Regions from separate parts of the Streptomyces sp. NBC_01460 genome, predicted to be linked through region 1. Evidence: riboswitches for the same ligand, from Rfam matches in the RefSeq annotation. Region 1 holds a riboswitch; the other holds the start of a gene.
The links. A riboswitch is a leader RNA that binds a small molecule or an ion and turns the genes downstream of it on or off. The one in region 1 is predicted to bind glycine.

Region 1 (5,123 bases):
GGACGGCGGGGGTGCGGTGGGCGTTCTGCGACAGCAGGGCGTAGAACTGCGGGATCTCGACGGCGGGTTCGGTGAGCCTCAGCGGCCCCGCCGGCATCCGGTCGAGGCCGGTGGCGATGCGGCGCAGGTCCAGCCAGGGAATGCCCACTCCGCCGCCGGGGGCGTGCGGGTTGAGCCAGATGCCCCAGCGGTCGGGGAAGAGGGCGCGGGCGACGTCCCGGCCCGTGGTGACCTCGTGGGCCCTGTTCCAGCCGCTCGCCGAGAGCTCCTGGGCGGAGGTCACGCACGGGGCGTAACCCAGGCCGTCGACCTCCATGTTGCCGTACTGGGCGTCGGGGGAGCCCGCCGTGCCGTGCCAGAGCAGCATCCAGACCTGGCCGTCCGACAGTGACCGCAGCAGCGACTCGTAGGTGTCGAGGCGCCCGGGGGCCACTTGGCGCAGCATGTGCTCGACCTGCCCGGCCGCCGCGGTGCCTGACGCACTCACCTGGGTCCCGCCCCTCTTCGATCCGCTGTTCCCGCATGCCTCGCGGTGCTGTGGCGCCGCTCCCGGGCACACGGGGCGGCCTCGTCATCCAACCAGCTTATGCGCCGCCCCCGACACCGACTCGACGCCATGTGCCCGTACGGGTACGGCCCTCAGTGCCCGTCGTGCCGGTAGAACGGGCGCACCTTCTCCAGCATCCAGTCGCCGACCGGATCCTGCGCCACGTCGAGCAGGAGGAGATTGACCGGCCAGGGGACCTGGGCCCGGCCCAGCGCACGCCCCAGGGCGTCCATCGGGACGCTCTGCGTCGCCGCGTCCAGGACGGCGAGTTCGACGCCGACGAAGAGGACGGGGCTGTCGCCCTCGATGCTGGCCAGCACCCTGCGCGCGGTGCCCACGACACCGGTCGCCTGGAATTCGGCGGACACCGCGGACAGGAAGTCGACGGGGTCCTCCTTCCAGTCCGGCTCGTACAGCCGGACCCGGCCACCGCTCGCGGGGCCGTCCAGCGCGGTGCGCCCGGCCCGGCAGAGCTCGGCGACGGCGGGCGGCGGCAGGGGTATCCCGACCGCGCCGCCCGGATTGACCGCGATGCCGAGCTGCGGCGGGAGCCCGCGGGCGAACTCGCGCGCGGGTGCGACGGTGAAGGAGAGATGGGGGCCGACGCACTGGAGGAACTGCGCCTCGGAACTGAAGACGGGAACGTACGCGCCGCCCTCGATGTCGACCGTCGGCAGGTCGAGGGCGGTGCTGTCGGGTCCGCCGCCGTTCGGCAGCGGCACCCAGATCTGGCTGCGGCCGAGCACCTCGACCAGCCGTCCCCCCGCGCCGGGGACGCCGAGCGAGGCGCTGAGCACTTCTTCGAGCTCGTTGGCCGGCCATCCCTGCGACGGATGCGGAGCCTGGGCCTGAGCCGGAATGTCCACGGTGTCTGTGTCCCTTTCTCGCCGTGCGGTGCGGCTGAAACCTTAGACCGGCTCGCGCCGTGAAGGCAGTGCCGCAGGCGGGAGCGGCCTCCGGGGCCACCGCACCGTCCAGATTCCGGACACCGGACGGGAGGGGTGCGAACTGTGCGTATGCGAATGGTGACGCCTCGGACCACACCTCCGGCTGCCCCGGAACCGCACGGTCCGCCCCCGTCATGAATCGACCCCCGACCGCCTACTCCTGCGGGAGCCGGGCCGCCGGGAAGGAGATCCGGAGGATCGCCGCAGCGGCCTCGCGGTCGAGCAGGACCGCCGAGGCGCACCCCGGTGGCAGCACCCCGCTCTCGGTGTCGCGCAGCAGCCGCCCGACCGCGCGCCGGTGCCGGGCGAACGCGTATCCGGAGACTCCGCGCCCCCGCTCCCGCTGCCCCTGCCTGGCCACCCGGGGGGTGACGTCGAGCAGCACGAGGTGCAGGGTGCTGCCCCGGCGCCGGGCCTCGCGCGCCAGCCAGCGCCGCACCCAGGCCTGCGTGCCGCAGTCGTGCACGACGACGGAGCCGCCCGCCCGCAGGGCCCGCCACAGCCCGGCGTAGTGCGCGACGCGCACCAGGGGGCGGTAGAGGGCGTACGGGAGTAATCCGGGCAGGGCGGCCGCCCAGCGGTCCCTGGTGTCCTGGGAGTCGATCGCGTGCTCCAGGACCGCCCGCCGGATCAGCGTCGACTTGCCGCTGCCGGGCAGCCCCGAGACCACCACCACGTCACCGGCCGCGAAGTCCAGCCCGCGCGGACCGGCGCCGCCCTTGCCCCGCAGGTCACTGACCACCGGAGCACCCCCGTCCACCGGCTCTCGGGCGGGCACGCCCGGCTGCCGCGGCATCGCACCGCGTGCCGCCCCCGCCGTTGTCGCGTAGCGCTGCAACGTCATCGCCTTCCCCCTGCCGATTCACCCACCGACCTGTCCACGAAGTGTAAAGAAAAGGTAATGCGGCACAACCGCTTCCGGCTCCACGTGTCGGCGCCGGCACCCGTAAGGACCGGGACGCCCCACTCTCCCCCAAGGCGTGCGATGATGACCCCGCCAACTGCATACCGGCCGTTTGAATCCGCGCGGGAGAGTCCCGGTCACTGTGTGCGCCGGGCGCCGAAGGAGCAAGTTCCTCCCTTGAATCTCTCAGGCCCCGTACCGCGTGGATGAGGCAGATCTGAAAAGCGGGCCGCTGTGCGGCTCCACCCAAGGTGCAAGCCGACCCTGACGGGGCTGTCCCCGTCAGGACCCTTTCAGGGGCTCTCGGCGAACCTCTCAGGTTCCGATGACAGATGGGGAGGGAACCACCCCCCTGTCGTCATGCCCTGGAGCCATGTCCATGAGCACTGCCCCGAGCGCCGCCCCCCGCCTGACCGCCCTCGATGCCCTGCATCGCTCCCTGGGCGCGACCATGACCGACTTCGCCGGCTGGGACATGCCGCTGCGCTACGCCAGCGAGCGCGACGAGCACAACGCCGTGCGCACCCGGGCCGGACTCTTCGACCTGTCGCACATGGGCGAGATCACCGTCACCGGACCGCAGGCCGCGGCCTTCCTGAGCTTCGCGCTGGTGGGCAACATCGCCACCGTCGGCGTGGGCCGGGCCCGCTACACGATGATCGTCGCGGAGGACGGCGGGATCCTGGACGACCTGATCGTCTACCGCCTGGCCGACAGCGAGTACATGGTGGTCGCCAACGCGGGCAACGCCCAGCTCGTCCTGGACACCCTGACCGGGCGCGCCGGCGGCTTCGACGCCGAGGTGCGGGACGACCGCGACGCGTACGCGCTGATCGCCGTCCAGGGCCCCGACTCCCCCGCCGTACTGAAGTCGGTCACGGACGCCGACCTGGACGGACTGAAGTACTACGCCGGGCTCCCCGGGACGGTCGCCGGCGTCCCCGCGCTCATCGCCCGTACCGGCTACACCGGTGAGGACGGCTTCGAGCTCTTCGTCGCCCCCGCCCACGCCGAGCAGCTGTGGACGGCCCTCACCGAGGCCGGCGCGCCGTACGGGCTGATCCCCTGTGGGCTCTCCTGCCGCGACACGCTCCGCCTGGAGGCGGGCATGCCTCTGTACGGACACGAGCTGACCACCGCGCTGACGCCCTTCGACGCGGGCCTGGGCAGGGTCGTGAAGTTCGAGAAGGAGGGCGACTTCGTGGGCCGCGAGGCGCTGACCGCCGCGGCGGAGCGGGCGGAGACCGCGCCGCCGCGCAAGCTCGTCGGCCTGGTCGCCGAGGGCCGCCGGGTCCCGCGGGCGGGCTTCCCGGTCGTCGTCGGCGGGGAGGTCGTGGGCGAGGTCACGTCCGGCGCGCCGTCGCCCACCCTGGGCAAGCCGATCGCCATGGCCTACGTGGACGCGGCGCACGCCGAGCCCGGCACCGAGGGTGTCGGGGTCGACATCCGGGGCACGCACGAACCGTACGAGGTCGTGGCGCTGCCCTTCTACAAGCGCCGTAAGTGACACAGCGCCCGCGCACGTGACGCAGTCGTGTCTCACACCGTAAGACCACCGTTCATCAGCACTCCCCCGCGTACAGGAGAATTCAGGTCATGAGCAACCCCCAGCAGCTGCGGTACAGCAAGGAGCACGAGTGGCTGTCGGCCCTCGAGGACGGCGTGGCCACGGTCGGCATCACCGAGTTCGCGGCCAACGCGCTCGGTGACGTCGTCTACGCCCAGCTCCCGGAGGTCGGTGACGCGGTGACCGCGGGCGAGACCTGCGGTGAGCTGGAGTCGACCAAGTCGGTCAGCGACCTGTACTCGCCGGTGACCGGCGAGGTGACCGCGGCCAACCAGGACGTCGTGGACGACCCGTCGCTGGTGAACTCCGCCCCCTTCGAGGGCGGCTGGCTGTTCAAGGTGCGCGTCGCGGAGGAGCCGAACGACCTTCTCTCCGCCGACGAGTACACCGCGTTCTCCGGCAACTGAGACCTTAGGGACCCACTGATGTCGCTTCTCAACTCCTCCCTCCACGAGCTGGACCCGGACGTCGCCGCCGCCGTCGACGCCGAGCTCCACCGCCAGCAGTCCACCCTCGAGATGATCGCCTCGGAGAACTTCGCTCCGGTCGCGGTCATGGAGGCGCAGGGCTCCGTCCTCACCAACAAGTACGCCGAGGGCTACCCCGGCCGCCGCTACTACGGTGGCTGTGAGCACGTCGACGTGGTCGAGCAGATCGCGATCGACCGCATCAAGGCGCTCTTCGGTGCCGAGGCCGCGAACGTCCAGCCGCACTCGGGTGCGCAGGCCAACGCCGCCGCGATGTTCGCGCTGCTGAAGCCGGGCGACACGATCATGGGTCTGAACCTGGCCCACGGCGGTCACCTGACCCACGGCATGAAGATCAACTTCTCCGGCAAGCTCTACAACGTGGTCCCGTACCACGTCGACGACACCGGCGTCGTGGACATGGCCGAGGTCGAGCGCCTCGCCAAGGAGTCGAAGCCGAAGCTCATCGTGGCCGGCTGGTCCGCCTACCCGCGCCAGCTGGACTTCGCCGCCTTCCGCCGCATCGCGGACGAGGTCGGCGCGTACCTGATGGTCGACATGGCGCACTTCGCGGGCCTGGTCGCCGCGGGTCTGCACCCCAACCCGGTGCCGCACGCCCACGTCGTCACGACCACCACGCACAAGACCCTCGGCGGTCCGCGCGGTGGCGTCATCCTGTCGACGCAGGAGC
Region 2 (5,123 bases), 4.6 Mb from region 1:
AGCGTCTCTACAGCTTCCGGGACGTGGTTCTGCTCAAGATCGTCAAGCGTTTCCTGGACACGGGGGTCGCCCTTCAGAACATCCGCACCACCGTGCAGCACCTCAGGGCCCGCGGGTTCACGGATCTGGAGCGGATGACCCTGATGAGTGACGGGGCGACGGTCTACGAGTGCTCGTCGCCGGACGAGGTCGTGAGTCTGCTCCAGGGCGGCCAGGGCGTCTTCGGCATCGCGGTGGGGGTCGTCTGGCGCGACGTCGACGCGGCGCTGTCCCAGCTCCACGGAGAGCGTGTCGACACGGGGGAGACGCTGATCGGTCACAACCCCGCGGATGAGCTGGCTCGGCGGCGCAACCGCGCGGGCTGAGCCACAGGAGCAGGAGCAGAGCGGTGCGGCGCGTGCGTCGGGCGGGTCGAATGTCAGTGGCATGAGGCACCATCGGTCCGTGTGAGAGCCGCGCCCACCATTCTGCATCTGGACATGGATGCCTTCTACGCCTCTGCGGAGCAGGCGGCGAAGCCAAGCCTGCGTGGCAAACCGGTGGTGGTGGGCGGCCTGGGGATGCGCGGCGTGGTCGCCACCGCGTCGTACGAGGCGCGGCGGCTGGGTGTGCATTCGGCGATGCCGATGGCACAGGCACGGCGGCTCGCTCCCAACGCCGCGTATCTGGTCCCGCGTTTCGCGCTCTACCGCACGGTGAGCGACCAGGTGATGGGGCTCCTCGGGCGGCTCTCACCCCTCGTCGAACCGCTCAGCCTGGACGAGGCGTTCGTCGATCTGGAGGCCGGCGGGGTCGCCGACGACGCGGCGTCCGCCCGCGCGATCGGCGGGCAGCTGCGCACCGTGATCAGGGCCGTCACCGGCCTCAGTGGCTCCGTCGGACTGGCCGGCTCCAAGATGCTGGCCAAGATCGCCTCCGAGGAGGCCAAGCCGGACGGTCTGCTGCTGATCGAGCCCGGCACCGAGCGTGAGCTCCTGGCGCCCATGCCGGTGCGGACCCTCCCGGGTGTGGGGCCCGCCACCGGCGACCATCTCCGGCGCGCCGGCATGACCCTTGTCAGTCACCTGGCGGAGGCGGGCGAGGCGGAGCTCGTACGGCTGCTGGGCAAGGCGCACGGCGTCGCGCTCCACCGCATGGCGCGGGGCTACGACGACCGTCCCGTCGTCGCCGAGAGGGACGCCAAGTCCGTGTCGGTCGAGGACACCTTCGACGTGGACCTGCACGACCGTGTGCGGGTCAGGTCGGAGGTGGAGCGGCTCGCGGACCGGTGCGTGCGTCGGCTGCGGGACGCGGGGCGGTCCGGGCGCACCGTGGTCCTCAAGGTGCGCCGCTACGACTTCTCGACGCTCACCCGGTCGGAGACCCTGCGCGGCCCCACCGACGACCCCGCGGTGGTCCGCGAGGCCGCCGCACGGCTTCTGGAGGCCGTGGACACGACCGGCGGCGTCCGGCTGCTCGGAGTGGGCGTCACGGGGCTGGCGGACTTCACGCAGGAGGACCTGTTCGCGCAGGCCGCCGAGGCCGAGCACGCAGCGGAGGGGTCCGCGGCCGCCGCCCCGGACGAACACGACGACACGGCGGAGAGGGCCGCCGACCGGGGCCCCCGGGAGAGCGGCGAGCCGCCGTCCTCGCGACGCTGGCCGGCCGGACACGACGTACGGCACGACGTCCACGGGCACGGCTGGGTGCAGGGCAGTGGCGTCGGCAGGGTCACCGTGCGTTTCGAGGAGCCGTGGACGGGCCCGGGCCGGGTGCGTACGTTCCGCATCGACGACCCGCACCTTCGGCCGGCCGAACCGCTTCCCCTGGTGCGGGATCCGGTGGACTACTCCTCGTGGCCGGCCAGTTTGCCGAAGTCCTTGTCGGGGGCAGGGCCGGCCGAGGGCGAGGAGTCCAGTCCGTAATGCCGGTAGAGCTGCAGCTCCTGCTCGGGCGAGAGGTGGCGGCCCACGCCGAAGTCGGGGGCGTCCTTGATCAGGCCCCGGTCGAAGGGGATCCGCAGCGCCCCGTCGACGAATTCGCTCGGTTCCAGCGGGACGAACGCGTCCCGGGTGAAGAGTCCGGTGCGTACGGCGGCCCACTCGGGTACCCCGGTCGCATCGTCGAGATAGACCTCGTCCACCGTACCGATCTTGGCACCACGACGGTCGAAGGCCTTGCGGCCGATCAGGCTGCGCGGATCGATGTCGGTCTGCACGGTGCCTCCCACTGGTCACAACTGCATCAGGTGGTCGCGACTGCTCCACAGGCTCTACGAAAGGCCAGATCCGGGCCGTCGGCCACTCGAGACGGCCCGCACCGACCCCGCTGGTAGGCTGGAACACGGCTGCTGACCCTGTGCGGGAGAGTCCTCCGGAGAGATCCGGGGGCGCCGAAGGAGCAACTCCTCCCCGGAATCTCTCAGGCCCCTGTACCGCACGGACGAGGTCACTCTGGAAAGCAGGTCGGGATCCGTACGGCACGTGCCGTCACGGGTGTCGCCCTCACCGACGGTGAAAGCCGGTACGCCCCGGGGCGTGCCGGTGAAGCTCTCAGGTCGAGATGACAGAGGGGGAGGCCGTTCGGGCAGCCACGCCGTGGCGCCCTCGCAGGTCGTGGCAGACCAGGAGGCCTCCATCATGACCCCCCGTCGCACTCCGCTCTCCCAGCTGGAGCAGGGCATTCCGTTCGAGCAGCGCCACATCGGGCCCGATGCCGGGGCGCAGGCGAAGATGCTCGCCCAGGTCGGCTACGGCTCCCTCGACGAGCTCACCGCCGCCGCCGTGCCCGACGTGATCAGGAGCGCCGAGGCGCTGAACCTGCCCGAGGCGCGCACCGAGGCCGAGGTCCTGGCCGAGCTGCGGAGCCTCGCCGACCGCAACCAGGTGCTCGCACCGATGATCGGCCTGGGCTACTACGGCACGTTCACCCCGCCCGTCATCCTGCGCAACGTCATGGAGAACCCCGCCTGGTACACGGCCTACACGCCGTACCAGCCGGAGATCTCCCAGGGGCGCCTCGAGGCCCTCCTGAACTTCCAGACGATGGTCGCCGACCTCACCGGGCTTCCCACCTCCGGCGCCTCGCTCCTCGACGAGGGCACCGCGGCCGCCGAGGCCATGGCGCTGGCGCGCCGCGTCGGCAAGGTGAAGAACGGCGTCTTCCTGGTCGACGCCGACACCCTGCCGCAGACCGTCGCGGTGATCGAGACCCGCGCCGAGCCGACCGGCGTCGAGGTCGTCGTCGCCGACCTCACCGGGGGCATCCCGGCGGAGGTCGCCGAACGCGGCGTCTTCGGGGTGCTGCTCCAGTACCCGGGCGCCTCCGGCGCCGTACGCGACATCAAGCCCGTCATCGAGCAGGCGCACGAGCTGGGGGCGATCGTCTCCGTCGCGGCCGACCTGCTGGCCCTGACGCTCCTCACCTCGCCCGGCGAGCTGGGCGCGGACATCGCCGTCGGCACGACGCAGCGCTTCGGCGTCCCGATGGGCTTCGGCGGACCGCACGCCGGCTTCATGGCCGTACGCGAGAAGTTCGCCCGCAGCCTGCCCGGCCGCCTCGTCGGGGTGTCCGTCGACGCCGACGGCAACAAGGCCTACCGCCTGGCGCTGCAGACCCGTGAGCAGCACATCCGCCGCGAGAAGGCCACCAGCAACATCTGCACCGCCCAGGTGCTGCTCGCCGTCATGGCCGGCATGTACGCCGTCTACCACGGTCCCGACGGGCTGCGGACGATCGCCGGGCGCACCCACCGGTTCGCCGCCATCCTCGCCGAGGGGCTGCGGGCCTCCGGCGCGGAGGTCGTGCACGGCGCGTACTTCGACACCCTCACCGTCCGTGTGCCGGGCAAGGCCGCCCAGGTGGTCGCCGACGCCCGCGAGCGCGGGGTGAACCTGCGCCTGGTCGACGCCGACCATGTCTCCGTCGCCTGCGACGAGACCACGACCCGCGCCCGGGTCGCGGCCGTCTGGGCGGCCTTCGGGGCCGGCGGCGACATCGAGGCGCTGGACGCGGAGACCGCCGACGCGCTGCCCGAGGGGCTGCTGCGCACCGACGCCGTCCTCACCCACCCGGTCTTCCACCAGCACCGTTCCGAGACGGCGATGCTGCGCTACCTGCGTAAGCTCGCCGACCGCGACTACGCGCTGGACCGCGGCATGATCCCGCTCGGCTCCTGCACCATGAAGCTGAACGCGACCGCCGAGATGGAATCGATCACCTGGCCCGAATTCGGCGCGCTTCACCCCTTCGCGCCCGCCGAGCAGGCACAAGGCTTCCTCACCCTCATCCGTGAGCTGGAGGAGCGCCTCGCCGAGGTCACCGGTTACGACGCCGTCTCCATCCAGCCCAACGCCGGCTCGCAGGGCGAGTTCGCCGGGCTGCTGGCCGTGCGCGCCTATCACCGGGCCAACGGCGAGCACGAACGCACCGTCTGCCTGATCCCCTCCTCCGCGCACGGCACCAATGCGGCGAGCGCGGTGATGGCCGGCATGAAGGTCGTCGTCGTGCAGACCGCCGACGACGGAGAGGTCGACATAGAGGATCTCCGGGCCAAGATCGCCAAGCATCGCGACGAGCTCGCCGTCCTCATGATCACCTACCCCTCGACACACGGTGTCTTCGAGGAGCACGTCGCCGACATCTGCGGTGAGGTGCACGAGGCCGGCGGCCAGGTGTACGTGGACGGTGCCAACCTCAACGCGCTGGTCGGTCTCGCCAAGCCGGGCCACTTCGGCGGCGACGTCTCCCACCTGAACCTGCACAAGACCTTCTGCATCCCGCACGGCGGCGGCGGCCCGGGTGTCGGCCCGGTCGGTGTGCGCGCCCACCTGGCGCCGTACCTCCCCAACCACCCCCTCCAGCCCGCGGCGGGTCCGGAGACCGGCGTCGGCCCGATCTCGGCCGCCCCGTGGGGTTCGGCGGGAATCCTGCCGATCTCGTGGGCCTACGTACGCCTGATGGGCGGCGAGGGTCTGAAGCGTGCGACGCAGGTGGCCGTACTCGCGGCCAACTACATCGCCAAGCGTCTCGAACCGCACTTCCCGATCCTCTACAACGGCCCGGCCGGTCTGGTCGCGCACGAGTGCATCGTGGACCTGCGGCCGATCTCGAAGGCGACCGGCGTGAGCATCGACGACATCGCC

Region 2: another riboswitch for glycine. It lies ahead of gcvP (aminomethyl-transferring glycine dehydrogenase); the one in region 1 lies ahead of gcvT (glycine cleavage system aminomethyltransferase GcvT).

What each region holds. Positions count from the first base shown of each region.
Region 1 covers NZ_CP109473.1:5,799,994-5,805,116, reverse strand. Annotated here, with positions in the region: gene OG488_RS26350 (enhanced serine sensitivity protein SseB C-terminal domain-containing protein) at 1-487, opposite strand, end outside; gene OG488_RS26345 (enhanced serine sensitivity protein SseB) at 640-1,413, opposite strand; gene OG488_RS26340 (AAA family ATPase) at 1,649-2,338, opposite strand; glycine riboswitch at 2,512-2,609, shown strand; gene gcvT (glycine cleavage system aminomethyltransferase GcvT) at 2,778-3,905, shown strand; gene gcvH (glycine cleavage system protein GcvH) at 3,995-4,372, shown strand; gene glyA (serine hydroxymethyltransferase) at 4,391-5,123, shown strand, end outside.
Region 2 covers NZ_CP109473.1:1,238,983-1,244,105, reverse strand. Annotated here, with positions in the region: gene OG488_RS05515 (MerR family transcriptional regulator) at 1-365, shown strand, start outside; gene OG488_RS05510 (DNA polymerase IV) at 447-1,904, shown strand; gene OG488_RS05505 (PRC-barrel domain-containing protein) at 1,826-2,197, opposite strand; glycine riboswitch at 2,331-2,426, shown strand; gene gcvP (aminomethyl-transferring glycine dehydrogenase) at 2,619-5,123, shown strand, end outside.